DNA from 3 places in the Methylophilus sp. UBA6697 genome. Region 1 is predicted to be linked to each of the others. Evidence: predicted binding sites of a transcription regulator. Region 1 holds the regulator's gene; each other region holds the start of a gene.
What was found. The regulator sigma-54, encoded in region 1, starts transcription at its own class of promoters, with help from an activator protein. The targets are predictions, from matches to a motif close to TGGCACNNTTCCTGCT.

Region 2: B3355_RS00670 (DUF2126 domain-containing protein) is a predicted target of sigma-54. The motif match lies at 2,386-2,401, and genes of this name have one in related genera.
Region 3: B3355_RS07210 (class II aldolase/adducin family protein) is a predicted target of sigma-54. The motif match lies at 8,673-8,688, and genes of this name have one in related genera.

Annotation. Positions count from the first base shown of each region.
Region 1 is NZ_DKJH01000031.1:1,265-12,018, reverse strand. Features, by position in the region: gene gltA (citrate synthase) at 1-1,266, opposite strand, end outside; gene B3355_RS09065 (anhydro-N-acetylmuramic acid kinase) at 1,432-2,559, opposite strand; gene tyrS (tyrosine--tRNA ligase) at 2,680-3,918, shown strand; gene B3355_RS09055 (RNA polymerase factor sigma-54) at 3,965-5,512, opposite strand; gene lptB (LPS export ABC transporter ATP-binding protein) at 5,519-6,265, opposite strand; gene lptA (lipopolysaccharide transport periplasmic protein LptA) at 6,277-6,933, opposite strand; gene lptC (LPS export ABC transporter periplasmic protein LptC) at 6,949-7,581, opposite strand; gene B3355_RS09035 (KpsF/GutQ family sugar-phosphate isomerase) at 7,608-8,609, opposite strand; gene B3355_RS09030 (cation:proton antiporter) at 8,839-10,754, shown strand, end outside.
Region 2 is NZ_DKJH01000001.1:141,760-152,513, reverse strand. Features, by position in the region: gene B3355_RS00670 (DUF2126 domain-containing protein) at 1-2,346, opposite strand, end outside; gene B3355_RS00665 (SPFH domain-containing protein) at 2,463-3,305, opposite strand; gene B3355_RS00660 (NfeD family protein) at 3,376-3,831, opposite strand; gene B3355_RS00655 (LemA family protein) at 3,966-4,532, shown strand; gene B3355_RS00650 (hypothetical protein) at 4,541-5,452, shown strand; gene B3355_RS00645 (FAD-binding domain-containing protein) at 5,640-6,857, shown strand; gene B3355_RS00640 (valine--tRNA ligase) at 6,922-9,819, shown strand; gene B3355_RS00635 (serine endopeptidase) at 9,864-10,754, opposite strand, start outside.
Region 3 is NZ_DKJH01000023.1:95,089-105,842, reverse strand. Features, by position in the region: gene B3355_RS07255 (ABC transporter ATP-binding protein) at 1-832, opposite strand, end outside; gene B3355_RS07250 (ABC transporter permease) at 946-1,719, opposite strand; gene B3355_RS07245 (ABC transporter permease) at 1,758-2,525, opposite strand; gene B3355_RS07240 (ExbD/TolR family protein) at 2,570-2,974, opposite strand; gene B3355_RS07235 (MotA/TolQ/ExbB proton channel family protein) at 2,974-3,720, opposite strand; gene B3355_RS07230 (energy transducer TonB) at 3,746-4,585, opposite strand; gene B3355_RS07225 (ABC transporter ATP-binding protein) at 4,603-5,478, opposite strand; gene B3355_RS07220 (ABC transporter substrate-binding protein) at 5,714-6,784, opposite strand; gene B3355_RS07215 (ABC transporter substrate-binding protein) at 6,831-7,889, opposite strand; gene B3355_RS07210 (class II aldolase/adducin family protein) at 7,906-8,628, opposite strand; gene B3355_RS07205 (sigma-54 interaction domain-containing protein) at 8,925-10,058, shown strand; gene B3355_RS07200 (NAD(P)H-dependent oxidoreductase) at 10,113-10,664, opposite strand.

The DNA.
Region 1 (10,754 bases):
CTCCCTGCGTTCAGAGCCGACATACAATTGGCGCGGGCGGCCAATTTTTTGCTCAGGGTCGGCATTCATCTCGCTCCATTGCGAAATCCAGCCAGCGGTGCGCGCTAGCGCAAATATGGCGGTAAACATGGAGTTTGGAATGCCCATGGCACGCATGACGATGCCGCTGTAGAAGTCGACATTCGGATACAGTTTGCGTGAGACGAAGTATTCATCCTCCAGCGCGATTTTTTCCAGTTCCATCGCCAGTTTGAACATTGGGTCATCGTGCAGACCGAGTTCGTTCAATACTTCATGGCAGGTTTTACGCATGATGGAGGCGCGCGGATCCATATTGCGATAGACGCGGTGACCAAAGCCCATGAGGCGGAAGCTGTCAGTTTTGTCTTTGGCGCGTTTGATGAATTCACCAATGCGGCTGACGTCGCCAATCTCTTCCAGCATGTTCAATGTTGCTTCGTTGGCACCGCCATGGGATGGTCCCCACAAAGAGGCAATCCCGGCCGCGATACAGGCAAACGGGTTGGCGCCACTGGAGCCAACCAGGCGTACGGTAGAGGTAGATGCGTTTTGCTCGTGATCTGCATGCAGAATCAGGATACGCTCAAATGCACGTGCCAGGATCGGGTTGGGTACATACTCTTCGCAAGGGGTGGCGAACATCATATGCATAAAGTTTTCTGCGTATCCCAGCTTGTTTTGGGGGTACATAAATGGCTCGCCTACATTGTACTTGTAGCTCCAGGCGGCAATCGTCGGTACTTTGGCCAGTAGACGCATGGCGGCCACCCGGCGAGATTCCGGGTCGGCCACATTGTTATTGTCAGGATAAAACGCAGCCATGGCACCCACGACCGCAATCATGACTGCCATCGGGTGGGCATCGCGGCGGAAACCGCGAAACACGTTGCTCATCTGGTCGTGCAGCATGGTGTGCTGGCTGATGGTGTCGACGAATGCTTCACGTTGTTGCAGGTCCGGCAGTTCGCCATTGAGCAGTAAGTGCGAAACTTCGAGGAAGTTACAGTTTTCTGCCAGTTGTTCAATCGGGTAGCCACGGTAGTACAGCAACCCTTGCTCACCATCAATAAAGGTGATGCCGGAGTTGCAAGAAGCCGTAGACATAAAGCCGGGGTCAAATGTGAAGTAACCATGTTTACCCAGGTTACGGATATCGATCACATCCGTGCCCAAGCTGCCCTTTAAGACGGGCAATTCAATTGCGGTACTGTCGTTGTCAAATGTAATGGTCGCTTTGGTAGCCATAACGTACTCTGTTTAAGTCAAGGTTGTCTAAATTATACGCAATCGTTTTTGAATATGGGGGCTTGTGCGGAAATGAGGGTGGAAAAGTTCAAAAATCGTCTTCAATCCTGCACCAGTTTAAATCAAACGTTGAGTGCATTCGCACTGCTTTAGGGTGTCTTAGTCCTAATTCGGATAAATCGCGCCTAAGACCCGTGGCCCTGCTGCGCCGGTGACGGCAGGCAGGTTGCCGGGTTGATGGTCCACGCAACGTTGCGCCAGCCAGGAAAAAGCAACGGCTTCCACCCAGTCGACGCCAATTCCCAGGCTATCCGTGTGTTGCACTGGTCGCCCGCACAGGGTTTGTAACCTGTCTATCAAAGCAATATTGTGCGCACCGCCGCCGCAGACATAGATTTCTGCGGCACCGCTGCAATGCTGTTTCAAGGCATTGGCAATCGTCACTGCTGTCAATTCCAGCAGCGTACGGGCGACATTCTGTGGCGTGTCAGCATGGGCTTGCAGGTGTGCATGGAGCCAGGCCTGGTTAAACAGGTCGCGGCCAGTGCTTTTCGGGATGGGCAATGCAAAATACGGGTCAGCAAGCAAAGCGTCCAGCAAGGCTGGATTGACGTCGCCACGTACTGCCCAGGCGCCACCAGCATCATAGCTCTGGCCTGTGTGCTGCAGGGTCCATGAGTCCATAAGTAAGTTGCCGGGGCCGGAATCAAAGCCAATCACCTTGCCGCTCACCGGCAAGTCGCTCAGGTTGGCGATGCCGCCAATATTCAAAATGACGCGATGTGTGTCTGGTGCTGCAAAGATTGCCTGGTGAAAGGCGGGCACTAATGGCGCGCCTTGTCCGCCAGCCGCAATGTCGCGGCTGCGAAAGTCGCCGACCACGGTGATGCCAGTGCGTTCCGCCAGGCGCGCATGGTTACCCAGTTGCAAGGTATAGGCCTGGCCGTTGGCCAGATCAGGACAGTGGCGTATGGTTTGCCCGTGGCAGCCAATCGCCGTCACGGCTTCTGCCGATACATTGGCTGCTTGCAATAAGTCTTGCACTGCCGCTGCGTAGAGGTCGGCCAGCTGATTGGACACTATAGCGGCGGTATGTAATTCGTTGACGGCTGGCGTATGCAGATCCAGCAGGATTTGTCTGATATCCGCCGGATAAGGCAGGAAATACTGGCTTTGTTGCTGCAGATGCTCGCCTTGTTGCGAGACCAGGACGGCGTCCACCCCATCCAGACTGGTACCAGACATCAGGCCGATAAACAGGCGTGTTTGAGTGGGTGGGGCAGAAAAATTCATAAGGCATAAGTGTAACACTGCTCATGCCTGGCTTACAGAAATGCATGGGATTACGTTAAAATAGCTGTTTTACTTTCATGACGAAGCGTGCGCAACGCGCGCCTCAAAAAAAGAACCTTTATGACAGACGTAAACCAAGCTTCAGTGACGACTGAAGCACTGAGTCCAGAGATTGTGAACGCACTGGCGATTATCAAGCGCGGTGCCGATGAACTATTAATCGAGCAAGAACTGATTGAAAAGCTGAAAACCGGCAAACCCTTGCGTGTGAAAGCAGGCTTTGACCCCACCGCACCTGACCTGCATCTCGGGCACACCGTGCTGATTAACAAATTACGCCAGTTGCAGGATCTAGGGCACCAGATTCAATTCCTGATTGGTGACTTTACCGGCATGATTGGTGACCCGACGGGTAAAAGCACCACGCGCCCGCCGTTAACGGTCGAACAGGTGAAGGCGAATGCCGACACCTATTCCGAACAGGTATTCAAGATTCTGGACCCGGCCAAAACCGAGATTGTGTTTAACTCCAAGTGGTTAAGCGACCTCGGTGCCGCGGGCATGATCAAACTGGCAGCCAGCCATACGGTTGCCCGTATGCTGGAGCGAGATGACTTCTCCAAGCGTTTCAAAGGCAACCAGCCAATCGCGATTCATGAATTCTTGTATCCCTTATTGCAGGGCTATGACTCTGTGGCTTTGCAGGCCGATTTGGAACTGGGCGGCACAGACCAGAAATTTAACCTGCTCATGGGCCGTGAATTGCAAAAGCAGGCTGGCCAGTCGCAGCAATGCGTGTTGATGATGCCGTTGCTGGAAGGCCTGGACGGCGTGAATAAAATGTCCAAGTCTTTGGGTAACTACATCGGTATCAGCGAAGCGCCTGAGACGATTTTTGCCAAAATCATGTCGATTTCTGATGAACTGATGTGGCGTTACATCGACTTGCTGTCATTTGCCACCCTGGAAACCATCGCTCAGTGGAAAGTGCAAGTGGCTGCTGGCGACAATCCGCGTAATATCAAGGTCGGTTTTGCACAGGAAATCGTCGCCCGTTTCCACGGCCAGGCGGCGGCTGAAAAAGCCCTGCAAGATTTCCAGACCAGGGCTAAAGGCGGGATTCCTGATGATGTGCCTGAGGTAGCAGTGGCGATTGACGGTGATAGCATCAGTATCAGCCAGTTGCTCAAGCAGGCGGGCCTGGTGGAAAGCACCAGTGAAGCCATGCGTGCCGTGCAACAAGGCGGCGTGAAGCTGGATAGCGTAAAGGTTGATGATAAAAACCTGTCACTGGCAAAAGGAGTGACCGTGGTGGCGCAAGTGGGCAAGCGCAAGTTTGCCAAAATCACCATCCAGTAAACATGCGTTACTCATTCAAAAAGGCCGCATTTGCGGCCTTTTTGGTTTACAGCGATTTGCGTAAATTGGCTGGTGGAATATTCAGCGATTCGCGGTATTTGGCAATGGTGCGGCGCGCAACCACAATGCCTTGCTGCGCCAACGTATCGGTGATTTGATTGTCAGACAATGGTTTTTTCTGGTTTTCTTCAGCGACCATTTGTTTGATGAGCGCGCGAATGGCGGTGGCAGAACATGAGCCGCCCGCATCGGTGGCGACTGAGCTGCCAAAAAAGTATTTAAGTTCAAATACACCGCGTGGCGTGAGCATATACTTATGCGTTGTCACGCGAGAAACCGTGCTTTCATGCAAGTCGAGCTCTTCGGCAATTTCGCGCAATACCAGGGGCCGCATGGCAATTTCCCCATGTTCAAAGAAATTGCGCTGTCTGTCCACAATCGCTTGCGACACACGCAAGATGGTAGAAAAGCGTTGCTGGATATTTTTAATCATCCATTTGGCTTCCTGCATCTGGCTCTGCAGATATTGGCCGGAGCTTTCACGGTTGCGCTTGAGGATATCTGCATACAACTGATTGATACGCAATTTGGGGATCACGCCATCATTGAGCGACGCCATCCAGATGCCTTTGATTTTTTTGACCACGACATCGTGCTGAATAAAGTGGTCATGGCTAAAGGTCGCAAACTCATTGCCTGGCTTGGGGTTTTGCTGGCGGATCAGTTGTTGCGCGCCTTTGAGCGCGGCTTCGTCGCAAGTGAGTACCTTGCGCAATTTGACAAAGTCTTTGTTGGCCAGCAATGCCAGGTGATCTTTGGCAATTGCCATCGCAATACGCAGATAAGGTGTCTCAGGCGGCAGTACTTGCAGTTGTAGCAAGATGCATTCACGCAGGTCACGTGCACCGACGCCGATCGGATCCAGGTTCTGGATCAATTTCAGTGCGGTTTCCAGCTCCAGTAACTCAATTTCCAGCTCTGGCGGCAACAGGTCGACAATCTCCTGTAGATCCTGCTCTAAATAACCATCATCGTTAATGCTGTCGAGCAAAAATTTCACCAGATCCATGTCACGCTTGGATAGATGTGCCAATTGCATCTGGTTGATCAGGTGCTCGCGCAGACTGATGTTGCTGGCGTCCTGGCGAGAGAAGTCACTATCTTCATCATCGAGGTTGTTGCGGCCCGCTTCGTCCCAGTTGCTGGCACTGCCAAACTCTTCGTAGTCATCTTCAAACTCGGGCGGCGTGAATTCTTCATTCAGATTTGGTTGTTCGCCTTCAGTGCCGCTCGTTTCGTCACGTGGTTCATCACGCAGACTCTCTGCAGGGGGCGTGAGGTCGTTTTGGGTAGCGACATCAAATGAACTTGCATCCACCTGCTCTGTGTCTGTCGAGCTGGTGGCCAATGGCGAGTTATCTTCAAATTCTCCTTCTTCGCCATCTGCCATTTCCAGCAACGGATTTTCCTGCAGGATGGTTTCCAGCTCCTGGCTTAACTCCAGCGTGGACAACTGCAACAGGCGGATAGACTGCTGCAGTTGCGGGGTGAGCGCCAGGTTTTGTGAGATGCGTAATTGCAGGTTTTGCTTCATATCAGGTTACAGCCTAAAGTTCTTGCCGAGATAGACTTCACGTACGCCTTCGTTCTGAATGATTTCGTCTGGCGTGCCTGCGGCAAACACAGCGCCTTCATTAACGATATACGCCCGGTCACAAATATCCAGGGTTTCACGCACGTTGTGGTCTGTAATCAAAATGCCGATATTCTGGCTGCTCAGGTAGCGGATAATTTTCTGGATCTCAATCACCGCAATCGGGTCAATCCCGGCAAATGGCTCATCCAGCAGGATGAATTTTGGATCTGTGGCCAGGCAGCGCGCAATCTCTACGCGGCGGCGCTCGCCGCCCGACAGGCTGACGGCCTGGCTGTGACGGATATGCTGGATATGTAATTGATCCAGTAAAGACTCCAGCCGCGCTTCACGCTCTTCTTCCGTGTAAGGGCGGGTTTCCAGGATTGATAAAATATTATCAGTCACCGTCATTTTACGAAAAATGGATGCTTCTTGTGGCAGGTAAGCCAGGCCCATGCGGGCGCGCTCGTGCATGGGCGCGCGGCTGACATCTGCCCCATTCAGCGTAATGCTGCCGTCGTCCAGTGCGACCAGGCCAACAATCATGTAAAAGCTGGTGGTTTTGCCAGCACCATTCGGGCCGAGCAAACCAATCACTTCGCCGCTGCGTAGCTCAAGTGTAGTGTTTTTAACCACGGTGCGTCCCTGATAGGCTTTTTTCAGGTGGCTGACACGTAAGTGGTTATGATCTGGTGAAACTGTTGTCTGCATAAGGCCGGTCTTTAGGGTTGCGCTTTCGTAGGCTCATTAGTGGTGTCGGCGGGTGCCGGTTCCACTTTGATTTGCAGTGAGCGGTTCATGCGCAGCCCTTGTTGCGAGGTTGGCTTGTTATCAATCACAGGCGGCGTGGTTTTGTTCTTGGGCTGAATGGTCGCTTTGACGCGGCTACCGGCGGTACCATTGGGGTTAGCCTTGGTGCCGCCAATGACTTCGGCGTACTCTGCATTGGCGTCATAACTGATGTAGTCGCCGGTGACCAGGTCTTCACCACGTTTGACCCAGGCGTTGGTGTATAGCTGTACCTTGTCCATGCGCGCGTTGTATTCAATACGCTGCCCACTGCCTTGCATCCATTCGTCTTTGCCTGTGCGTTTTTGCTTGAATGTGGTCGGGTTGCCGGTACAGGTACTGTGCTGAAAGCCATCCTGGTCTTCACGCACAATCATTTTGTCGGCTTTGATTTGCAGGGTGCCCTGGTTGAGGATCACATTGCCGGTATAAATGCTGATTTTTTTGGCATCATTCACAGTCACGGTATCCGCTTCCAGCTCAATCGGCTGGTCACGGTCAGACTCTTCAGCCAGCACGCTGGTTGACCACGATAGCAGTGCCCATAAGGTCAAGCAGGTGGCATAAAATAATGGCTTGTGCGTGTTCAACTCATTTCTCCAGAATCAACGACCCTTGTGATTGCCTGTTTTCGCCTTCGCTGCCGGGCTTGCAGTTTTTGCGACTGCGGGTGCGCGTACATAATGTACATGCACCCGGTTAAATAATTGCATGGTGCCTGCCTTGTTATCAAAACGCATGCCGGTACCTGTGATCACCGTCGCCGGTAGCTGGCGGATAGTGACCGGCAAATCGGTGTAAGCGAGGTCTGTATCCGGTTCCAGCGTTAAATGTTCGGTTTGCAACTGCATTTCAGGCTTGGCCAGCGTGCCCTGGCGTATGACCTTGACCTGCTTGCTAAACTCGACCAGTTTACCATTGGCTGACACTTTGCCGTGCTGGCCATGAATTTGCGTGTAAGGTTTATCCTGCCCAAACTGGGTGAAACGCGGGCGCTGTAATTCGGTATAGTCGTTATCCGGAAAATGGCGCATTTCTGCGGCAGCTAACACGTATTTGGTATTGCCAGTGGCGTCGGTACGCGTGCTGACAAAGTTGTATAGCATGTAATCCGGGTCGTGACGACTTAAGCGGCTCAAGCTCAGCGCCTGCTCCTGTACGGTCTGGTTAATCCAGAACGTCAGCAGCGCTAAAAACAGCATTAACGCAATCGGCAATAAGATGGGGTGTTTAAGCATGCGGGCGTTCCAGGGCGTCAGTGAACCTAAACGATTTTTGCCTTGAGTAAATCATGCATGTTAAATGCGCCCACTAATTGCTGCTGCTCGTTCACTGCCATAAACCCGTTAATTTTATATTGCTCCATCAGGTTGACTGCTTCAACTGCCATTTGTTGCATGCCCAATAAACGTGGCTGCGTATTCATGACCGTTTTGATTGATTGTTGCGTATCGGTTGCACCTTGCATAAACAGGCGACGCAAATCGCCGTCGGTGAATACGCCGATCGGGTGTTGTGCGCTATCGACAATCGCTGTAAACCCCATGCCTTTGCTCGAAATCTGTGCAATCGCTTCCTGTACGGTGCCATGCTCGCTGATAGCGGGGATCGCATCCCCCGTGCGCATGACATCTTTAATCCTCACCAGCAGTCGTCTGCCCAGGCTGCCGCCAGGATGTGACCGTGCAAAGTCCTCGGCAGTGAATTCGCGCAAGTCGAGAACGCAGAGCGCCAACGCATCGCCCAAGGCCAGTGCGGCCGTCGTGCTGGCCGTGGGTGCCAGACCCAGCGGGCAGGCCTCGTGGCTAACTGCGGCACTTAAATGCACGTCTGACTCGCGCGATAGCGTGGACTCTTCGCTACCGGTAATGCTCAGAATACGCGCACCGATACGGCGAATGGCGGGCAAAATATTGATGATTTCATCACTTTCACCGGAATTGGATAGTGCAATCACGACATCTTCAGCTGTGATCATGCCCAGGTCGCCATGGCTGGCTTCCGCCGGATGCATAAAGAACGCAGGGGTACCCGTGCTGGCCAGGGTAGCCGCAATTTTGCCGCCGATATGGCCGGATTTACCCATGCCAGTGACGACAATGCGGCCGCGACAGGCCAGAATCATGCTGACAGCGGCTTCAAATTCGCTACCGATACGGTCTGCCAGTTGGCGGATTTCATCTGCCTCGTGCAGCAGTATGCCTCGTGCACGCGTCACGATGTCTGGACTTTTCACGAGGTGGACACCTGATTTTGCTGTGTTCATGGCGGGTTAGTATAGCAAGTGACGCCCCCGGCAAGAAAGCGAAACGCAGCTTTTTTACGGATTTTTTATTAGCGGGCACATTTTTTGCATAAAATAGTGTTTTGTGGCAGGATGCATCATCCTGAAACGCGACTGTTTCAGGTTACATCACTGACGATACGTCATAATATATGGTTTGCTGGCAGACATTCATCTGCACGGCTTGACATTAATGCTTTAGAATTTTTGCATGTTCGATTCCCTGATCCATTTATTATTGTTGCTTACCAGCTCGGTCTTCGCCGTCGGCTTATTCCGCATCCTGGGTTTGCCAGCGATGCTGGCTTACTTCATGATCGGTATTGTGCTCGGCCCGCACGCCTTGGGTTTGCTGGAAGATGAAGAAACTGGCCGCCAGGTGGCCGAGTTCGGTATTGTATTCCTGATGTTTAGTATCGGCCTCGAGTTCAGCCTGCCTAAACTCTATGCCATGCGTAAAACCCTGTTCGGCTTGGGTGGCGGCCAGGTAGTACTGACTTTGCTGGCCAGCCTGGTACTGGGCAAGCTGGCCGGGCTAAGCCTGACCTCGGCGTTCATTATTGGTGCCGCCATCACCATGTCTTCGACCGCCATTGTGTCCAAAATCCTGATGGAACGTGTCGATTTAAACTCCAGACATGGCCGCCTAAGTATCGGCGTGCTACTGTTCCAGGATTTGGCAGTGATCCCGATTCTGGTGCTGATCCAGACCTTGGGCTCACACAGCGATAACTGGCTGGATGTATTGGGGCTGACTTTGTTCAAGTCCTCAATCCTGCTGTTTTTCTTGTTTAAGTTTGGTAAAAACATCCTCAACTTCTGGTTTGAGCTGGTTGCCAAGCAGCGTTCACGTGAGCTGTTTGTACTCAATGTATTGATGGTGACCTTGTTAATGGCAGCGGCCACTAACTTTGTTGGCTTATCGTATGCCTTGGGGGCGTTTGTGGCGGGCATGCTGATTTCAGAAACCAAATACCGCTACCAGGTAGAGTCCGATATTGCTCCTTTCCGCGATATTTTACTGGGCCTGTTCTTTATCAGTGTTGGCATGTTGCTAGACGTCTCTGTGCTCGTCCAGCATGTGGGGCTGATTGCTGTCTTGCTGATATTGTTCCTGGTCTTCAAGATCGGCTTGATCGCCTTGCTGACCAGGTTCTATGGCTTTGAAATGGGCGTGGGTGTGCGTACCGGTATTATCCTCGGTCAAGCCGGCGAGTTTAGTTTTGTGGTACTGGCGCTGGGTTTGCAAACCAATTTGATTGATGGCGACTCCTTGCAACTGGTGTTGTCTGTGGCCGTGCTCTCCATGCTGGTGGCGCCGTTTATTATTCAAAAAAACGGCCGCATTGCGCGTGCGCTGGTCAAAAGCTACAGCCGCAATAGCATCAAAGTAGTGGATACCATACAGGAGCATAGCCAGGATTTGCGTGATCACGTGATCATTTGCGGCTATGGCCGTAGCGGCCAATACCTGGGGCGTTTTTTGCGTGAAGAAAATATCCCGTATGTCGCACTGGATATGGATGCCAGCCGCGTGCAGGAAGCCGCTTCTGCGGGTGAGAATGTGATTTACGGTGATGCCGGGCGGCGCTCGGTGCTGGAAGCCGCTGGCTTGGCCAGAGCGAAAGCCGTCATCATCAGTTATGCCGAAATCCGCGGTACCATGAAGGTTTTGCATGTGATTCAGGAGCGGAATCCCAACCTGCCGGTGATTGTGCGCACGCATGATGACAGTGACATGGATGCACTGCGAGATGCCGGTGCCGCAGAAGTTGTGCCGGAAATCCTTGAAGGCAGCCTGATGCTGGCTTCGCATGCACTGGTGACCTTAGGCGTCCCCCTTAATCGTGTCGTCAAACGCATCCGCCTGTTCCGTGAAGAACGTTACAAAATGTTCAAGGGCTACTTCCGCGGCGTCAGCGATGCTGATACCGCCACTGCCTCGTTACCGCAGTTGCACTCGGTGGAAGTGTATAAGAATTTTTATGCACACGGCCTGCGACTGGATCATATCCCGTTCGGTGATTTTGCCGTCGAGGTCAAGCAGTTACGTCGCCCGAATATGCCAGAGCCAATCGCGCCCAGAGATGACATTATGCTGAATGAAGGCGATATCCTGGTGTTACT
Region 2 (10,754 bases), on a different contig from region 1:
CGGCGTCAGCATTTTCTCCATCTGCTGGAAAGCAATGCCCAATTCATACAAATTATCGTCGCGCGCCTCATCCACACGCGGTGCCTGGCTGGTAGGTCCAATAAACGTACCTGAAAACAGGTAAGATAAGGCCGGGTGATTCTGCCAGTAGGTAATCAAACTGCGCAGCACATCCGGGCGGCGCAGCATGGGGCTGTCTGCCGCCGTATCACCACCCAAGGTGACATGGTTACCGCCGCCCGTGCCTGTATGGCGCCCGTCCAGCATAAATTTCTCCGTGCCCAACCTGCACACACGCGCCGCTTCATACAGTGTACCGGTATTCGCCACCAGTTCCGTCCAGCTTTTAGCCGGGTGGATATTCACTTCAATGACGCCAGGATCCGGCGTCACGCTGAGTAATTTCAAGCGGCTATCGCGCGGTGGCGTATACCCTTCCAGCCACAATTTAAGCTTGAGGTCGGCAGCTGTTTGCTCGATTGCACTGAGTAAATCGAGGTAGTCTTCCAGGCGCGTCACCGGCGGCATAAAGACATATAGGCGCCCTTGCCGCACTTGCACGCACAAGGCAGTGTGAATCACCTCGCGCGCCTTGGGCTGGATGGTTTTGTGTTTAAGCCTGACTTTGGGCGTATTGGTATCGCCCAGCGCGGCTTGTTCGGCAAACGAATCCAGGGTAAATGCTGGCTCAACGTCAGCAGGTAACTGCCATGGCAATGAAGACAATGGCAATCGCAAGCCCATCGGTGAGTCGCCAGCCAATAAATAAAGATGTTCACGCCGCAGCGGCCACTTACTGGTGAGCCACTCACCAGCCGCCTTTGATTCTACTGGCTTTAACGGCATCACATAGCCGACCACCTTGCCCAACCCTTGATTCAGCACATTGGCCAATCGTTTGCGTTCAGCGCCATCGGTCAAATCAGCTTTGAGCGGATCCACATTGTGCGATAACTGCTGCTCCTGCTGCGCCAACGACCAGACATCCTCATAAGCAGGCACCACACAGGCGCGCGGGAAACCCAAGATATCGGCCAAATGCGAGACAAAGGCCTGCGCCTGCTTGGCGGTGTAACCATTATTCTCTGACTCAACAGAAAACAGGCTGACATCGCGCCACACTGGCTTGCCATCTGGCCGCCAGTAGATATTAATCGCCCAGCGCGGCAAAGGCTCACCGGGATACCATTTACCCTGACCGTAATGCAGGAAGCCATTGGGGGCAAAATGTGCCTTGAGCTGCGATGCCAGCTCACCCGCCAACTGCCGCTTGTGTTCGCCCAATGCCAGCGTATTCCACTGCGCGCCATCCATATCATCAATCGACACAAAGGTCGGCTCACCCCCATGCGTCAAGCGTACATCCATTTTGGTCAGCTGTTTGTCGACCTGCTCGCCGAGCTTCACAATGGCCTGCCAGTCCGCTTCACTATACGGCTTGGTCACACGCGGATCTTCATGAATGCGGGTCACCGACATCTCGTGGTGAAAAGTGACTTCAGCGACATCGGTAAACCCGACCACCGGCGCCGCAGACGAAGGCAGCGCGGTGCAGGCCAGCGGAACATGCCCTTCACCGGCCATCAGGCCTGAGGTCGGGTCCAAGCCGACCCAACCGGCGCCAGGAATAAACACCTCGGTCCAGGCATGCAAGTCGGTAAAATCCACTGCCGTACCACTTGGCCCGTCCAGCGCCTCAACATCGGCTTTAAGTTGTATCAGGTAACCGGACACAAAACGTGCAGCCAGGCCAAGGTTGCGCATAATCTGCACCAGTAACCAGGCCGAATCGCGGCAAGAACCCGTGCGCTTTTGCAAGGTTTCTTCGGGCGTTTGAATGCCTGGCTCCATACGCACGGTATAGCCAATATCGCCTTGCAACCGCTGATTCACCGCGACCAGAAAATCCACGATGCCAATCCCGGGTTGCACCACCTGCTGGCGAATGTGCCCCATCCAGCCTTGCAACAAAGGCGTCATCGGCTCAGCCTGCAAATAAGCGGTTAACTCAAACGCCTGTTGCTCGGTGTAATTGAACGGAAAGTGTTCGGCATATTTCTCTACAAAGAAATCAAACGGATTGATCACCGTCATGTCCGCCACTAAATCGACCGTAAAGTCGAGCTCGCGCACCATTTCGGGGAATACAAACCGGGCGATGTAATTACCGTAAGGGTCTTGCTGCCAATTGATAAAGTGTTTTTCAGGCTTCACGCTCAGTGAATACGACAACACAGGCGTGCGTGCGTGCGCGGCAGGCTTCAGGCGGACTTCGTGAGGAGACAGACTGACCAGGCGGTCGAACTTGTAACTGGTGCGGTGATGCAAAGCAACGCGGATAGCCACTGCTACTCCTTATTAGAATTATGGTTCTGAGCAGTGAGATGCAGGAAATATGCCAGTTGCGCCAGCATAAGCGCTAGCGCAACCGAAGGAGATTTTTTAAATCACTAGTTGCAGCGCTATTTACCGCCGCCTACCAGGCTTTTCACGGCGCTGACGACATCGCCTGGCATGACCACAATTTTACTGTTATTGGAGTCAGCCATTTTTTGCAAGGACTGAATGTAGCGATCCCCCAATAGAAAGGTCGCTGAAGCATTATTTTCTTTCACCGCCTCAGCAATCATCTTAATCGCCTCAGCGGAGGCATTCGCCCCCACCATTTGCGCCTCGGCATCTTTACGCGCCGCTTCCAGGCGCGCTTCCGCGTTCAGAATCAACGACTGTTTGGCACCTTCCGCCTCGGTCACCACCGCCACACGCTCACGCTCGGCAGCGGCTTGTCTTTCCATGGCGTCCTGCATATTGGCAGAAGGTTTGATATCCTGAATCTCGACGCTTTTCACAGTCAAGCCCCAATCCAGCGCCTCATCGGCAATGGCTTCCTTGAGTTCGGCCTTGATGCGGTCACGCGAAGTCAGCGCGTGGTTTAAATCCATACCACCAATAATCGAGCGCAAACTGGTTTGCACCATATTGCGCATGGCTTCGCGGAAGTTTTCAATACCATACACGGCACGTTCGATATTAGTGACTTTGATAAACGCCACCGCATTGGCCAGAATCACCGCATTATCGCGCGTAATCACCTCTTGCTCTGGCACATCCAGAATAATGTCCTTGGTGGTGACTTTGTAACTGACTGTACTCAAAATCGGGTTAATCACATGCAAGCCTGGCACTAAAATGCCAGCAAACTTGCCCAGGCGCTCAACTACCCACTCCTCGCCCTGCGGCACAATACGTACGCCTTTAACGATGGCAATAATCGCCAATATCAATATGATGATGCTGATTTCCATGTGTATTCCTCTAGTGAAAAATATTGAGCTGCTGCATTCAGCAACCCCAAAAGTCTTGGGCTAGTGTCGCTTAGTGTTGTCTCAGTGGCGCAACACGCAAGCCATTGCCTTCCACTGCCATGATTTTGGCAGGCTGATCGATAGCGATGTCTACGTCCGCATAGGCGGTCCATTCTTTGCTGCCCATCACGCCTTGGCTAAAACGAATTTTGCCGGGCTGTGCCGGGCTGACGGCAACGGTGATCACGCCCTGGCGACCAATCTCCTCACCCTGTGCCTGCCCGACACGCGGTGCCGGATGGGCTTGTTCCCGCTTGCGCCAGATGGCGACGGCCAATACGGAAAAAATGGCATAGATGACGATTTGCCAAGCAAGACTAAAGGCTGGGAATAACCAGGAAAACAATGCCATGACCAAGGCGGCGACGCCTGGCCAAAGCAAATACAAAGTACCGGACATCATTTCCAGACACAATAAAATCAGGCCGATAACGCCCCAACTCCAGACCAGTTGCACGGTGCTCACCTCTCTATTGTTTTTAATATATCCTATCAGAAAAGAACGTATTCTTGCTGCCTATTGCATACATGGCAATCACGCTGCTTGTATTAGCATGCCCTAGACTATCCGTTTAACATCGTTACCAAACAAGGAGAATTATGGAGATCGTCACCTTAGTCATATTCGCAGTTTTAACGCTTTATATCATCATGCTGTATAACAGTTTAGTCAGCGTTAAAAACAACATTGCCAAAGCCTGGTCGAATATTGAAATACTGCTGAAGCAGCGTCATGACGAGTTGCCTAAACTCATTGATACCTGCAAGCAATACATGAAGCATGAACAAGAAACCCTGGAAAAGGTCATGTTAGCCAGGTCACAGGTGTCTAAAGCGCAGCAGTCACACGACGTTAACGCCTTGGGGACAGCCGAAGGTGCATTGCGCACAGGATTAGGCAATCTGTTTGCCCTGGCAGAAGCGTATCCTGAATTAAAAGCCAACGAGAATTTTCTGCATTTGCAATCCCGTATCAGCGGGCTAGAGAACGCCATTGCTGACCGTCGTGAGTTTTACAATGAAAGTGTTAATATCAACAACGTACGTATCGAACAGTTTCCCGATCTGTTAGTGGCGAAACTATTTAACTTTCCACGCTTTGAGCTCATGCGTTTTGCCAGCGAAGAACTGCGAGACATCGATATCGGCAAACGCTTTAATAGTTAAGCTGTACTATGTTGCAGTTTTTACGCGGTCACGATAACGACGCGATCACGTCCGTTGGCCACCTGACCTTGTTGCTGATGGCCGTGTATGCTCATAATCAAAGAGTATGGATAGGCTGTTGCAGTTTGATCGGCCTCATCAGCCTCTGGGCCTGGGCAGCTAACTACCAAAGATGTCGCGTCATTTCAGATACACCGACCTCACGCATCGCCTCCGCTGCACAAGGCTATGTTGAACTGTATGGGCGCACTGCGATGGCCTACAACAATTTACTCATCAGCCCCTACAGCCACACGCGCTGTATTTGGTACCGTTATCGCGTCTATGAAAAAGAAGACAAAGGCTGGCGCCAGGTCAGCAATCATACCAGTGACAGTACGATAGAGATTAGCGATGGCACGGGCAGCTGTGTGATCGATCCAGATCATGCAGAAGTCATTGCGCCCGATCGCCGGGTGGTAAACCAAGGCAGCTATAAATATGTGGAGGAGCTGCTGAGAAGCGACTCAGTTTATGCCTTAGGCGAGTTCGCGACCATAGGCGGCGCCAACTCCATACTCGACTTGAAATCAGATGTGACTGCCTTGCTGGCATCCTGGAAGGAAAACAAACAATCGTTGTTGCAGCGCTTTGACCTGGATGGTAATGGCGAGATTGATTTTAAAGAATGGGAATTAGCACGCAGGGCGGCTATGCGTGAAGTCGAGAAAGAACATAGAGAGATCCGCGCATCAGATGGCGTCCATGTGATGCGGGCACCAAAAAATGGCCGACCATTTCTATTATCCAACCTATCACCGCAAAAGTTACGCACTACCTATCGATGTTGGGGTGCCGTGCATTTAACCATTCTCTTTCTGGCAGTGGCAGGCGCACTATGGTTCTGGCAAGGCCATACACTGATCGAACTGTTTACTTAAGTGTCTGAAAGCGCACAATGTAAGAAGTCGTGTTGTCTACCAGTGGATTGTACTCGGTAGCATTCAGTCCACGGTCAGGCAGCCACCTGTCCAAGCCTCACCACTAGCATCCTGCCTGCATAAACCGCCCCTGAGCAACTATGAATATTTGAAGGCATGGCATCACTACTTGTGTCAAAATGGTGCAATGACTCAACCGCCTACGCGTCTCACGCTTGCCTCTGACCGTTACGAACGGCTGGCACAAATCAGGGAATACTTTCCGCAAGCCACCGGGCCAGATTTGTCCCAGGCCTGGCAAGGCGGTCGCGCGGCTGCATTGCAGAAATTATCTGCCGTGGATGCGGAAGGCTATGCGCGTAGCCGCAACCAGCTCGCCGGCGCGGTGACAGGGCTCTCGCCCTACTTGCGCCATGGCTGCCTGTCGCTACCGGAAACGGTGACAGATATTCATACCCGCTTTGGCAAACGTGCGCACAAACTCACCGCCGAACTCAGCTATCGCGATTATTTCCGCCAGGTATGGTACCGGTTTGGTGCAGCGATCATGCAGCCCATGGAGTCACCAAAAGTGGCTTTAGGTGAAAAACCCATGCCAGATTTTATTCCACAGGGCTTTACCGGGCTCGTGTGCATGGATGAAATTGTGCGTCAATTGCAGCAACAGGGCTATGTACACAACCATGCACGCATGTGGTTTGCAGCCTATGTCGTCCATTGGCTAAAAATAGACTGGCGACAAGCCGCAGACTGGTTTGAAACTCAACTGCTGGATGGTGACACCGCGTCCAACCACCTGTCCTGGCAATGGATTGCCTCCAGCTTCAGCAACAAGCCCTATCTGTTTAACAAAGAAAACCTGATCAAATTTGGTGGGGAGCCCTGGTGCAAGCAATGCCGTGTCACCTGTCCGTTTGAAGGCAGCTATGAGCAACTGCATCAACAACTGTTTACGGATGCCATGGCCGCTGACAAACCGGTCACACACCACCTGAACCCGCCTGAACCCGAACCGAAAGGCGTCGCCAGCCTGGTGTGGATCCATGATGAAATGCTGTCACCATCGCACGCACTGCATGCATTCAACTTGCCTGCCGTGTTTGTATTTGATGCATCGCTATACCAGCACTGGCCACTCAAGCGGCTACAGTTCATGGCGGATTGCCTGGCTGAAATGCCAGGGGCAGAGGTGTGGCTGGGAGAAACCAGACAAGTATTGGCGCAGCGTGCGCAGGGGCGCATCCTTACCCAGGATACCCCGCAACAAGCGCTCAAGCAGGCTGCTGGCGAACTGAATATTGAGTGGCGCACAGAGCCTGGTTTGACAGATGCCTCATTGAGCGACCATCAACTGATGCGTTTTAGCCGTTACTGGAAAGCCGTGGAGCCGTCACTGACAGCTTAAGTTTACGCAAACTAGCGCCTGCACCTGCGCTGCGGGCCTGCCCGCCTGTGGTAAAATCCCGCGCATGAATACTTCCAACCCAAACGCCAATACTCCTCGCGAACTCGCAAAATCCTTTGACCCAAAAACCATTGAAAGCCAATGGTATGCCTTTTGGGAAGGCAAAGGCTTTTATGCCGCAGGCATGAATCCGCAAGTGCAAGATAATTTCTGTATTTTGCTGCCGCCGCCTAACGTCACTGGCACCCTGCATATGGGCCACGGCTTTAACCAGACCATTATGGATGCCTTGACCCGCTACCACCGCATGCGTGGTGACAATACCTTGTGGCAACCTGGTACAGACCACGCGGGCATTGCCACGCAAATTGTGGTTGAGCGCCAGCTTGATGCCCAAGGTGTCAGCCGCCATGATCTGGGCCGCGAGAAGTTTCTGGAAAAAGTCTGGGAATGGAAAGAGTATTCTGGCGGCACCATCACTCAGCAAATGCGTCGCTTAGGCACCTCGCCCGACTGGAGCCGTGAGCGCTTCACCATGGATGCAGGCCTGAATAAAGTGGTCACCGAAACCTTTGTACGCCTGTATAACGAAGGCCTGATTTACCGTGGCAAGCGCCTGGTGAACTGGGATGTGAAACTGGGCACGGCCGTGTCTGACCTCGAAGTCGTGCAAGAGGAAGAAGATGGCGCCATGTGGCATATCAGCTATCCACTGGCAGATGGTTCAGGCGCACTGACTGTCGCTACAACGCGCCCTGAAACGATGCTGGGTGACGTGGCCGTAATGGTTAACCCGGAAGATGATCGCTACAGCCACCTGATAGGCAAAAATGTCATCCTGCCATTGTGCAATCGTGAAATCCCGGTGATTGCCGATGACTATGTAGACAAAGAATTTGGCACCGGCGTGGTGAAAGTGACGCCTGCACATGACTTTAACGACAATATGGTCGGCCAGCGCCAGGGCTTGGACAAAATCATTATCCTCAACCTGCAAGGCTTTGTACCCGCAGCAGCCGAAGTGTATGCTGCCGACGGTAGCGCCAAAACCGCGATCGCCTTGCCCGCCAACCTGATCGGGCTGGAGCGTTTTGCTGCACGCAAGCAAGTCGTTGCTGATCTCGAAGCCGGTGGCTTTTTGATCAAAGTTGAAAAACACAAATTGAAAGTGCCACGTGGTGACCGCACCAACGTGGTCATTGAACCCATGCTGACTGACCAGTGGTTTGTGGCCATGAGCAAAAAAGGCGACGATGGTCAAAGCATCACCGAAAAAGCGCTCGAAGTAGTGGCTAACGGTGAGATCAAGTTCTATCCGGAAAACTGGGTCAACACTTACAACCAGTGGCTGAATAATATCCAGGACTGGTGTATCTCCCGTCAGCTGTGGTGGGGCCATCAAATCCCGGCCTGGTATAGCGATGACGGCAAAACCTATGTGGCGCACGATGAAGCCGAAGCGCAATCGCTGGCGGCCAAAGATGGCTATACAGGCGCCCTGAAACGCGACGCAGATGTGCTGGACACCTGGTACTCCTCTGCCCTCTGGCCGTTCTCTACTCTGGACTGGACCGGCGACGAAGCCATTGATGCGCAGAACCAGGCCTTGCAGCAATACCTGCCATCCTCAGTACTGGTGACCGGTTTCGACATTATCTTCTTCTGGGTGGCGCGTATGGTGATGATGACCAAGCACATCACCGGCAAGATTCCGTTCAAGCATGTCTATGTGCATGGCCTGATCCGCGATGCCGAAGGCCAGAAGATGTCCAAGTCCAAAGGCAATGTGCTGGATCCGATTGACTTGATTGATGGTATTGATCTGGAATCGCTACTGAAAAAGCGCACCACCGGCCTGATGAATCCAAAAGATGCCGAGAAAATCGAGAAGCGCACACGTAAGGAATTCCCGGAAGGGATCGCCGCCTACGGCACGGATGCGCTTCGCTTTACCTTTGCCAGCTTGGCCTCACCTGGCCGCGACATCAAATTTGACCTGCAACGCTGCGAAGGCTATCGCAACTTCTGCAACAAACTGTGGAACGCCACCCGTTTTGTGCTGATGAACACAGAAGGACAGGACAATGGTTTTGGCGTGGAAAGTTGCGAAGACGGTGGCCGCAAGTTCAGCCAGGCAGATCGCTGGATCGTCTCACTGCTGCAACGCACTGAAGCTGAAGTTGAACGCGCCTTTAATGACTACCGCTTCGACCTCGCGGCCAAAGCCATTTACGAGTTTGTCTGGGACCAATATTGCGACTGGTACCTGGAAATCGCCAAGGTACAGATCCAGGGCGGCAGCGAGGCCGAGCAACGCGCAACGCGTCGTACGCTGTTACGCGTGCTGGAAACCATATTGCGCCTAGCGCACCCGATTATTCCGTTTATTACCGAAGAAATCTGGCAGACCATCGCGCCGATGACTGAGCTGAAAGACAAGTCACGCGGCACTGACAGCATCATGCTGCAAGCCTACCCGAAAGCGGACCTGGAAAAAATTGATGAGCAGGCCGAAGCCTGGGTGGCCACACTGAAAACGGCGGTTGAGGCTTGCCGCAGCTTGCGCGGCGAAATGAGTATCTCACCCGCTGCCAAGGTGCCATTGATTGCCGCCGGTGATGCAGAGCAACTGGCCACGTTTGCACCCTACCTCAAATCGCTGGCCAAGCTGGAAAACGTTGATATCGTTGCAGACTTACCAGAAGCCGACGCGCCGGTCATGCTCGCAAGTGACTTCAAGTTGATGCTCAAGGTAGAAATTGACGTCGCCGCAGAAAAAGAGCGCTTAGGTAAAGAAATTGCTCGTTTACAAGGCGAGATTACCAAAGCCAACAGCAAACTGGGCAACGAAAGCTTTGTTGCACGTGCGCCAGCAGCCGTGGTCGAGCAGGAAAAAGCCCGCCTGGCAGAGTTCAGTGCCAGTTTAGAAAAACTGCAAACGCAATTAAATAAACTCAGCTAAGCACTTAAACCTGAACATTTTGCAATGTGGCATCTCGCCTATCATCAGGCGACGGTGCCACACTTGTGGCAAAACTTGGCAAAGGCGTTTTTTCTGGCATTACAACCCACACAGTAATTGTGCAAACAAATACCGCAGTGCATACAAAAGTCGTTGTGCTCATTTTTCAGGTCAACCTGGCGCTCACAACCCGGGCAAATATTCTTGCCCAAGCGTTCTAGTGCGGTGTCATAGCCCAACTCTTCACGGCGCTGAAACTCAGGTTGCGACTCTGCTAACTGCTGCTGTGCCAGATAACGCTGCAGGGCAGCAATGGCATACCTGCCACCCACCACAGTTAGCAAAATACCGACCAGATAGCGCACATAACCACCATAATCTGGCAAATACGGCACCAGTTCAACGAAGAATGCCATCAGTGCAAAGATAATAAAGCCCCATACGAAAGGCCAGTACTGGGATTTGCGCTGTTTCACAAACAACCAGGCAGCTAGCCCCAGCAAAGGCAACGTCAGCAACAGCCGATACAAAAATACCCGCGTCGCCTTGTGTTGGTAAGCCTCGTCGAATTTTTTACGTGCCACCTCTTCCATGGCATTGATCTGCGTTTGCAGTTGCGCCTCATGCTGAAACAGGTTTGTTTGCTTCTGCTGAATATGCTCTACCGACTTCTCAGCATTGCGCTCCTGCACTTTCAGCGCATCCAATTGCTGTGTGCGCCTGACCAACTCATCATCCTGCGTTGACAACTGCGTCACGTCTCGCGTGGCTACCCAATTATCGAAAGTACTGCGCGCGGCCTGATAGTCTTTTTGTCTAATCGTAAGCTGCAAACTGGCTTGCTCCAGTTGATCAGCCAATCGTTGCCGTTGCTGAACAATGCCGTTCAGCTCTGTGCGCAAAGGCTCCATGGCGCGGTGGTTAACAAAATGCTC
Region 3 (10,754 bases), on a different contig from region 1:
GGGCGGCAAACGCCTGTGTCATAAAGCCCTGCACCTGTTGCTCAAAACGTTTGATACGGCTGGCTTCCAGCGCAAAGGCCTTGATCACGCGTACGCCATTGACGCCTTCGGTCAGGTCCTGGTTCACGGCATCGTAAGCTTCGCCCACTGCCCGATCGAGTTTAACCAGGTGTTCGGTTTGCAACAGCAAAATACCAAACCCAATCAGGCACAACAGCAGCGGCACCAGGCCCAGCCAGAAGTCATACCAGAATAAAAAGCCCATGGCGGCGCTGACCACCAATGCCGTATCTACCACCTGGCGCCAGAAGCTGATCAACGCATCTCGCAACTTGTCAGAGTCGCGCGTGGTGCGCGTCACCAGTTCGCCTGCGCCATGTTGCCAGTGATAGCTTTGATCCAGTCGCTGTACCTGAATCAAAATGCGCTCACGCAAATGTCCAATCAGGTTCTGCTGAATAATCAATGATAACCAGCCGACAAAATACAAGATCGCGGCACGTGCCAGCGCAATGCCGACAATGATCAGTAACCAGTGCCAGGCCACCTCGCTATTCAACTCACCAGTAACCGTGGGCACAATGGCTTTGCCATGCTGCACCTCATCAATGGCACGCGCAATCAGGCCTTGCTGCAATGCCAGCAGCACATTGGCCGCCGCAAACAACCCGGTACAGAGCCAGAACCGGACCGGGGTTCGGCTATACAGCAGCAGACAGCGGATCAGCGGGTAATGATGGAGGTTAAAGGCAAAAAATGCAGGCCATGGTTGCTGGCCTGACTGCGGTAATACAGGTTTTTTTTCAAGAGAGTGTTCAGTCAAAGGATTCAACTTCTATCTAAATCTTGATCTTGGCGCACAGCATCGCGTTGCGATGTCTGCGCCAAGATCTATATATTGAGTGCGGCGATAGTTTTGGTGATGGTTGGCGGTTGCGGACGGCGCTAGCCGACCTGGCGCCATTTGAACAGGTGATTACTCGCCAGCTTAATCAGCAGAGACATCACATAACCGAGTACGCCAATCACAAAAGTCACAATAATCAGGACATCCATCCGCGAGGCTTCCTGTGCGTTCATCATTAAATTGCCCAGTCCGGCACCAGCGGTAAACAATAACTCGCTACCGATGGTGGACAACCACGCAAACGCCAGTGCTAATGAAAAGCCGGTAAATACCTGCGGTAAGGCAGCTGGCAGGGTGATGCGGCGATAAATCTGCCAGCGGCTCAAGCGATATACCTGCCCGACCTCATTAAAGCGGCGGTCAACTTGCAACATGCCTTCAAAGGTTGAGAGTACCACCGGGTAAAACGCCGACAGGCTAACCACAATCAATTTTGAGGTATCGCCATTGCCAAACCACAATGCGAATAATGGCACCAGGCCCAGCAAAGGCACTTGGCGGATCGCATGGTAAATCGGCGTAATCAGGATGTTGGCTGTACGCGACACGGCCACCAGTGAGCCGACCAGGAAACCGGCACTGGCGCCCAGCAACAGGCCGGTAAGTGCACGCTGTACACTGGCCTGCACATTCACCAGCAACTCGCCACTGCGGCTGAGCTCGACCACACCCGCCCAAATCTGGCCCAATGAAGCAAAGGCATAAGCATGATTGGCATCCAGGCGCGACATCGCATCCCAGGCCAGAATGACCACTATCGGCAATACCCAGCCACGCCAGTCAGGGATCCATTTATAAAAAGAATTTTGCATGCGGATGTCTATCTACTTATTTGCTGTTGATGAATGACTTATGCTTTGACCGCGGGTTGCCAGGGAATCAGGCGAATCTCGGCCCACTTAAAGAGTTTATCTATGCTAAAGCCGACCAGGCCGGTGATGACGACGCCGACCATGACAACATCAAGGCGAAACATTTCGCGCCCTAATTGCATCATTTGGCCGATACCGCTATCCGCTGCGAGAAGTTCCGCCGCGACTAGGATGGTCCAGGAGCGTGAAAAAGCGATCCTGAGCCCGGTGAATACAGGCGGCGTAATGGCCGGAATAATCAGTTTGCGATACAGCGTGGTTTTGGGCAACTGATAAATGCGCGCCACTTCAAAATAGTTTTTGGATACCCCTTTGGTCGCATCATAGGCTGCCAATGCAACGGTCAAAAAAGCGGCCTTGGTCACAATAATGACCTTGAAAATCTCATCCACCCCCAGTAACAGGATCAGAATGGGAATCAAGGCGATCGTAGGCACCTGACGCAAGCCTTGAAACAAGGGCAGCGCAAACGCCTCTACCCGCGGTGAAATCGCCATCCAGATACCGAACAGCACACCAGTGAGTGCACCGAGGCCAAAGCCGGTAAGCAGGCGAAAGAAGCTGGCTTTGAGGTGCAAGGCCAGTTCGCCGTTAGCAGTGAGTTCTTCCAGCGTGGCCACCACCGCACCGGGCGAAACCAGCACATCGTCAGCGTACCAGCCCGCCGCAGCCACCCACCACCATACAAGCAGCAGCAGGATGGGCGAAATCAGGAAAGGGAAGAATTGTTTCCAATCACGTGTCATCAACTTGCTACCTCATCCAGTTTCACTCTAGTCACCTTGTTTCACTATTCGCCTTGCGTCAATACGGCCACGCGCGTGATACCGGCACGCTCAATCGCCGCCATCACTTTGGCGACTTTGCCGTAATTCACGGCCTCATCAGAACTCAAATGCAAGGTCACATCCGGGTTGTTATCATGCAATTTTTTCAGCTCAGGCTCTATCGTCTCCAGCGGATACTCCTGGCGATCGATAAACAGCTTGCCAGCGGCATCCACCGATACCGTCACCGGCTTTTTCTGCTCAGGTGCTTTGGTGGCAGCCGTTTTCGGTAAATTGACCTGAATGGCGTTGTTCATCAAAGGCGCGGTCACAATAAAAGCCACCAGCAGTACCAGCATGACATCGACCAATGGTGTGACGTTGATTTCACTCAATACGTCATCATCAGCATTTGTGGAAATAGCCATTATGCAGTTGCTCCTTTAAGGTTACGCACCACCGCAGAAGCTGCTGAAGAGGATGCAACAAACTCACCGGCCTTGGAGGCATCCGCTTTTTTAAAAGTGACGCGGCGAGATACTTTGATTAAATCTTCAGCGAAGTCATCCAGGTTGGTGCTGCTGGTTTTTAAGCGACGCAGGAAAAAGTTATAAGCCAGCACCGCAGGCACAGCCACGGCAATACCAATGGCTGTCGCCACCAGGGCTTCACCAATCGGGCCTGCGACCACTTCCAGGCTGGCGGTGCCCAGCTTGCTGATGTCGGTCAGCGCGTGCATGATGCCCCAGACCGTACCCAGCAAACCAACAAACGGTGCAGTACTACCGATACTGGCCAATACAACCAAGCCTGCTTCACGCAATACGCGCTCTTTTTGAATCTGCTGGCGCAGTGCGCGCTCAAGTACTTCCTGGCGGTCACCGCTATGACGCAGATCATCGGCAGATTCCACATCCAGATCTTTCAGGGTTTCAAAACCCACTTGGGCGACACGGTAGGCCGGGCCGTTATGGCCTTCCAGCGTAGCGGCTTCCTGCAGGCTTTTTGCACCCCAGAAGGCGGCCCTGAATTTAACGTTTTGCTTGCGGATCAACCACACCTGGAAAGACTTGGCCAGGATAATGGTCCAGGTGACGCCAGAGGCCACCAGCAAGGTAATCAATACACCAAGCACCACTGGGGATGCGCTTTGATAGGTTTCTAAACTAAACATAATATTTCCTTTTCAAATTAAAAAATTACTGCAGCTTGAACTCAACCGGGAATGTCGCCCAACCTTCGACCGGGGTATTCCCTCGTTTTGCCGGGGTAAATGCCCAGCGCTTCGCTGCAGCAACCGCAGCATCATCCAGTACACCGTGTCCACTGGACTTCTTGACCTTCACATCTGCAGGCTTGCCGTTAGGCAACACTTTCACCCGCAATACCACCGTGCCTTCCCAGCCCTGATCCGCAGCAAAATCGGGATATTCAGGATCAGGGTTATTCAAATGACCGACACCACCTTTGGCTTCTACCAGTGGCTCTTCTTTCACCACCACCGGCGGAGGTGGCGCTGGTTCTGGCGCCGGGTCAGCGACCACCGGGCCGCTGGTTTTTGCCGCGGTGGTGTTTTCCTGTACCACAATGTCGTTCGGCGCAATATGCTGGTCAGCGGGGGCGGTCCTTAATGCCGTCGGCTTGGCGGCCTGTGGCGGTGGGTCAGCGCGCTTGACCTGCGGTGGTGGTGGCGGAGGTGGTTTTGGCGGCTCAATGACTGGTGGTGAAATCACCTCCGGCTTCACAAACTCCACAATCACTTCATTTTTCTTCGGCTTGACGATGCTGGGTTGATGCAAGGCATTAATAAACCCAGTCACGCCCAGAATATGGGCCAGAATGACCACACCGATCAGCGCCAGCAATTTATTACGCGGAATAATCTGCTCTACGCGATTAAACTTGCTGACCAGACGCTCGGATAACTTGCCAAAATCTTCGCCAGTGGCGACCAGGTTCTTTCTGGATTTGCTTTTATCTGTGAGTGAATCCCAAATCGTAGAATGCTCAGCGGGCGTTTTCAGTGCCGTTGTTGACATACAAACTCCTAATAAATCTAACTAATCTCGATGAAGTCGCTTAACACATCATCTTTAATGCGCTGAAACTCCGGTGAAGTACGATGGCGCGGTCTGGGTAAATCCACAGCCACCACGCGTTTGATACGCCCTGGATTGGCTTCCATGACCACCACGCGATCTCCCAGGAACACCGCTTCTTCGACGTCATGCGTGACCAGGATGGAAGTCGTGCCTTCGGTTTCCCAAAGACGTTGCAATTCTTGCTGCATCTTGAGGCGAGTCAATGCATCCAGTGCGCCAAACGGTTCATCCAGTAATAACAATCTTGGTTTTAGCACCAAGGCCCTGGCAATCGCGACACGCTGTGACATGCCGCCTGAAATCTGGTGAGGGAACGCCTGGGCAAATCCAGACAGGCCAACCAGCTCAATCTGGTGTTTCACGCGCGCATCCACCTCCTGCTGTGTCAGGCCAGAAGATTCCAGCGCCAACGCCACATTCTGCTCAACGGTCAGCCACGGGAACAAACGATGCTCCTGAAACACCAGGCCCCGGTCCAGTGAGGTCCCTGAGACTTTGTCACCCAGCCAGACAATGCTGCCGTCGTAAGCGCTGTCCAGTCCTGCAATCAGCCTGAGTAAGGTGGACTTGCCGCAGCCACTACTACCGACAATGGAAATAAATTCACCTTTGGTCACTGCCAGTGAAAAATCTGACAGCACGGTCAACGCTTTACCGTTGAGCTGGAAAGTCTTGGAAACGCCCTCTACCGCCAGCACGGCCGCCGAGCTCGCCAGTGACAGATGTTGCGAACCACGCAGGCCTGACGGTCTCACCGACGCATTGTCTTCGCCGAGGCTATCTACGTGCGCTTCATTGATCACACTTAAAGCGGTTTTAGGGCGACTCATGTTTCTTCCTGTGCAAAATAACTAGAGTGCTATACGCAATCCCTGTGCCAAGTTAAAAATTAATATTTATCACTTAATAATCATAAGGTTACAGATACCACAACGAATACCCCGCGTTTGGCAATGTTGTATATCCATCATCTGACGGCGGGCATGTGCTGGTATAGCAACAGACATAAAAAAACAGATGGCGGGAGACCATCTGTTGGAAGGGATTGCCGGGAAGCAATAAAGGTTATTGTTGTGATGCAATCCGGGATGGCGCCCAGAAAGTCTCCAGGTTCAACTCCTTTAAAGCTTTGTCGACAAAGCTTGAGTTAAGCAGTTGCTGAATATCAATATCGTTTCGAATCAGGCCAGACTCACGCGCATAAGAGGCTGCACGTTTGTAATGATCCACCAGCGCCTGGTCATAAAGCGGTGACCAACGGTCACGCCAGCTCACGCTATCATCTTCATAGTCGCGCCTGACCACACTCTCAGGCTGCACCAGGCTGGCATAATCCTTGAGGTAGGTTTCCTTGTGCGCCTCTTGCGCTGCCCAATGGTTGGCTTTAATAAATGAGGTGACGATGGCTTGAGTGAGCTCCGGATGCTCTTTGACAAAGTCATTGCGCGCCCACAAGCCGCCCATCAGCTTCCAGTCCGGTGGGGCATTTTTGGTCGACCAGATGATTTTACCCACGCCTTTATCCACCAGGTTATAGGCATCACTTAAAGAGAAGAACGCATCTACCGAGCCACTGGCCAATGCCGCAGCACCGACTTGCGGATTCACGTTCACAATCTTGAAGTCGGTCAGCTTGAAGCCATTTTTCTGCACCAGGTTAGCAAATGGAATCTCCCACGGACGGCCCCGATGTAAGGCAATGCGCTTGCCTTTGAGGTCAGCAATATTTTTTGCTGTTGAATTGGCGGGCACCACCAGATAAGAGTTACCGCTACGTCCCCACGGCGCGACTAATTGCACGCGTGGCTTGGAGCCGTTCAAAATAATCGGTGGTAAATCGCCATAGGCCGCGAAGTCTATGCTCTTGTTGGCAAAGGCTTCGTTGACGATGGGGCCGACCATCGCCGTGGCAGCAGGTACCCACTCCAGCTTGACGCCGCGCTTGGCCAAGGTTTCATCCAAGCCGGTTTCACTGGCCAGCTCGGTGCTACCCAGATAGTGCGTCTTGCCATTGAGGTTATAAGCCACGGTGGCAATTCTCACCACTTTCGGGTCGGTTTCAGCACTGTGGGCACCTGACATAATGAATGCAGTCACCGCCAATGCCGAAAATACATAGTTTAAAAATCTGCTCACACTTACTCCTTATTTACGCTTAAGCCGCGAGGCTTACTTACTTGCTTCAGGCAACCGCCGCATATTGATGCAACTGCTGTTCTGCATCACGCAACGGCCTGAAATCAATCCACGCATCCAGGTCAAAATCCTTGTCCAACAGGCCATGCACCAGCATAAAGTTCTTTTGCTGGCGGAACAGCTCTACGCGCTCCGGGGACAAATCAGGCGCCAGTTGCAAATGGAAGTTCTCACCATAAGCCGTCGCCACGCCGTCTTCGCCCGAGCGGGTTTCGGATTCCAGAATTTCGCGCACACCTTTGAGGTTGCTTTTGGCCCAATCTGCCGCACGCAAGGTCTGGTAGAGGAAACGCACCACCAGGTCATAATGATTGTCCAACAATGACTGATGTACGGTGATCGGACGCGGTGTGCCGTTATTGACGCGGCTGGACAACTCAGGATAGCTATCAAGATCGATACCCACCACAGCCCCCACACGTTTCGCGGCATCCACCGCAGATGCGCCTTTTACATACACCGCATCGACCTTGCCTTCGATAAGTGCATCAAGGCCAGACCACAACTCACCTAGACCATTGGGGTTATCACGACCATTACGATTACCACGACCAGAAGGCACCTCTACCAAAGTCACATCATCCAGCGTCAAGCCAGCGATATTCAAGGCGCCTTTATAACCATGCAGACTCATGCCACGAGCGATACTGCTGCCGCGTACATGGCTGGCAATCGGATGCTCGATAAACGCCGGCAAGGCCAGGCGCAATCCCTTCAATTGTTCAGGCGTGGTAATGCCACTATCCGGCCTCACCAGGATCGCTTGCCATTCATCAATCCAGGTCAAGCCAATCAGCTTGGTCGGTGCACCTTGTGCCTTGGCAGCCAGCGCCAGCAAGTTGCCACCCTCACGAATCAACGAAGGTAACTCATGATCGTAATGATGCTTGGATAACTCTTTGGGCGCTTCTTGCAACGTGGCAATGTTAATGTTGTCACGCGCAAACTCTTCATTAAGCCAGCCTAATTTATAAGCCAGGCCCGTGGCAGTCGGCACCGGGCAACGGGTAAACCAGATTTGATCGATATGTTGTGCTGTGGTCACTTGGTAGCTCCTGTGATTACAAGTCGGAAGGACGCAACAAGCCTTCTTCTTTGGCCTGGTCGTAAAGCTTGGACATTTTCCATTGTTGCTTCAACACGCCTGGGCCATACTCACGGGAGCCACCCAGGGCCTCTGCCAGGGTTTGCAACTTGGCGCCTTCCTCCAGCAACAGAATAAACTCTGCCAGTTTGCGCAGACCTTGTTTACCCCATACCGTGGCACCACCATTGGCCTCAAGAATCGCCGTGTGATGTGGATTAATCGCAATCTGGTCGAGAATAAAATCGACTTCCTGCTGGCGGCGGTCAATATAAATCGGTAACTCTTTAATCAGGTTAAAGCGCTGTACCGGCACATAACGGATAGGCAATGTGCGGTGTGTTTGTGCCCAGGCACCCAGGTAGGTGGAATGTATATGCGAAATCGTGGTGACTTCCGGGCGCACCTGGAACAATTTGGTATAACGGCCAGCGCCTGCGCCACTGCCCTTGCCGGCATAGACCGTACCATCAAAGCCCACCACGGTTGCTTCAATTGGCTTGCCCTTGTTAAACGGGCCCGGGTCATTCACGATGATCAATTTGTCCTGGCCTGGCACGCGATGCACAAAGCCCACGGTACCATTGGCAGTAATGCTATCCGTCTCGCGAAAGACCTCAAAAGCCAGTTTGGCTTCCGCCACAGTTTCGTTTACGTAATGATCCAGATCCAGTTCAGTATTAACAGTCACGACAGTCATTGTCAGTCCTTTCAAAATTCATGCGAAAACAACACGGACTACTTGGCAAAGACTGTGCCACTTACAACAGGTAAAATTTACCTATAAAAATCATATACTTACAAAAAATACCGATGCCAAGCACCTGTTGCCCCGGCAACAAGTGTTGCGATTAACACAGCAAAATGTTGAATTCCCGCCCATGATCTGGCTTACCTTCAATATAACCAATGTGAATATTGTTATAATTTATAGAACTTTGACTTATTAATGATCAATGTAATATAGTGACTCGCCTGTTAAATAAGGAGTCAATGATGAGCGCACAACGATGGGATATCCGTGATTCGTACACCGAGCGTACTGACCATGTGATCACACACCCCAATCCGTCTGCCGTCAGCTTGTCCGTACGGGCAAGTGCACTGGTATTCAGCGATCCCAAATCGCAAAATCTGCTGTCTTTGATCGAAAGAATTGCGTCCAGCAATGCGACCGCGCTGATCATTGGCGAAACAGGGACGGGTAAAGAACTCATTGCCCGCCATATCCACTCATTGAGCAACCGCAGAAACGGCCCGTTCCAGGCTATTAATTGCGGCGCTTTCTCAGAAACCCTGGTTGAAAGCGAGTTGTTTGGCTATGAAAAAGGCGCGTTTACCGGCGCCAACACCTCCAAAGTTGGCTGGTTTGAAACCGCCAATGGCGGCACACTGTTCCTGGATGAAATCGGCGACTTGCCACAATCGACACAGGTCAAATTATTGCGCGTGCTGCAAGAGCGTGAAGTCGTGCGCGTAGGCTCAAGAAAGCCCATCCCGATTGATGTGCGCCTGATTGCGGCGACCAACGTGAACCTGGAAGAAGCCGTCAAAGCGGGACGTTTCCGCGAAGACTTGTATTACCGGATTAAAGTGGTACCGGTTGAATTACTGCCTTTGCGCGAGCGCCGTGGCGATATCCTGCCGCTGGTTGAGCATTTCCTGGCCGTATATCGCAATAAGCTGAACACTTCGGACCACAAACTGGCCCCCGAAACCACCTCGCTGCTGATGGAATATCCGTGGCCGGGCAATATTCGTGAGCTGGAAAACGTCATTCACCGTGCGGTACTGGTGAGTACCTCCGATACGCTTTATCCAAAAGATCTGAATTTACCCAAAATCAGCTTTAACCGGCCAGAGTTTACGTCTGATGAAGACAGCGGCATCACGGCACCACTGCCAAGCCGGGTCAGCTATGAGCGCCAAAGTGCGCTCTATAAATTGGAAAATATTCTCGAAGAGCTGTTTGAACAAGCCCCGGAAAATTTATATGAGCTGATCAATGGCACCACGGTCAGCAAGGCTTATGAGCACAGTAAAAACAATCAGGTGCATACCGCCAAACTGCTGGGCATCAGCCGCAATATCCTGCGCGCCAGGTTAAAAGAACTCAACCTGATCGCATAAATAAAGAGGGGATATATTCCCCTCTTTTTTATGCCGAATCTTGCAAATGACCTGCTAGGCAACCAGCGTTTCCGGCAAATGTTGCTTAATCAACACAGCGGCCTGTTCTAGCGCCTGGTCAATACGCTGTTCAATCACGGCACTGTCCAATTGGTAATTCGTGAACTCTGCATCCCGGGCATAAATAGTGGTCGGGATGGTGTAAATACCAAAAAAGCTGGCCAGGCTTCTTAAGTGCGACTCCAGCACCAGCGCATGGTGATCGCTGCCTCCTGTTGCCACCAAAATAGCGACTTTACCAGTGAGTTTTTTCGGGTCGACCAGGTCAAAAAAGTGCTTGAGCAAGCCAGTATAAGAAGCTTTATACACTGGCGTGCCAATGACGATAATATCGGCCTGGTGCAGCTTTTCGTAGGCTTGCGCCAACGCGGGGGGAAACTGGTTGAAAGACACAGTAGGTCCCAAATCTGCCGTCAGTTTGGAAATATCGATCACCTCACCCGGACTATGAAACTTCTGGCTGGCCTTGGTCACCACGGACTCCACCAGCGACAAGGTTCTTGAGGGTGCAGTAATATTTCCGGAGACTCCAATAATTCGTGGCATTTCGATTTTCCTGATTAAACAATGTCTTGGTTTAACAGCAAATAAAATGCCAGATTTAAACCCTTCATAATCAATCACTTGAAAAACAGA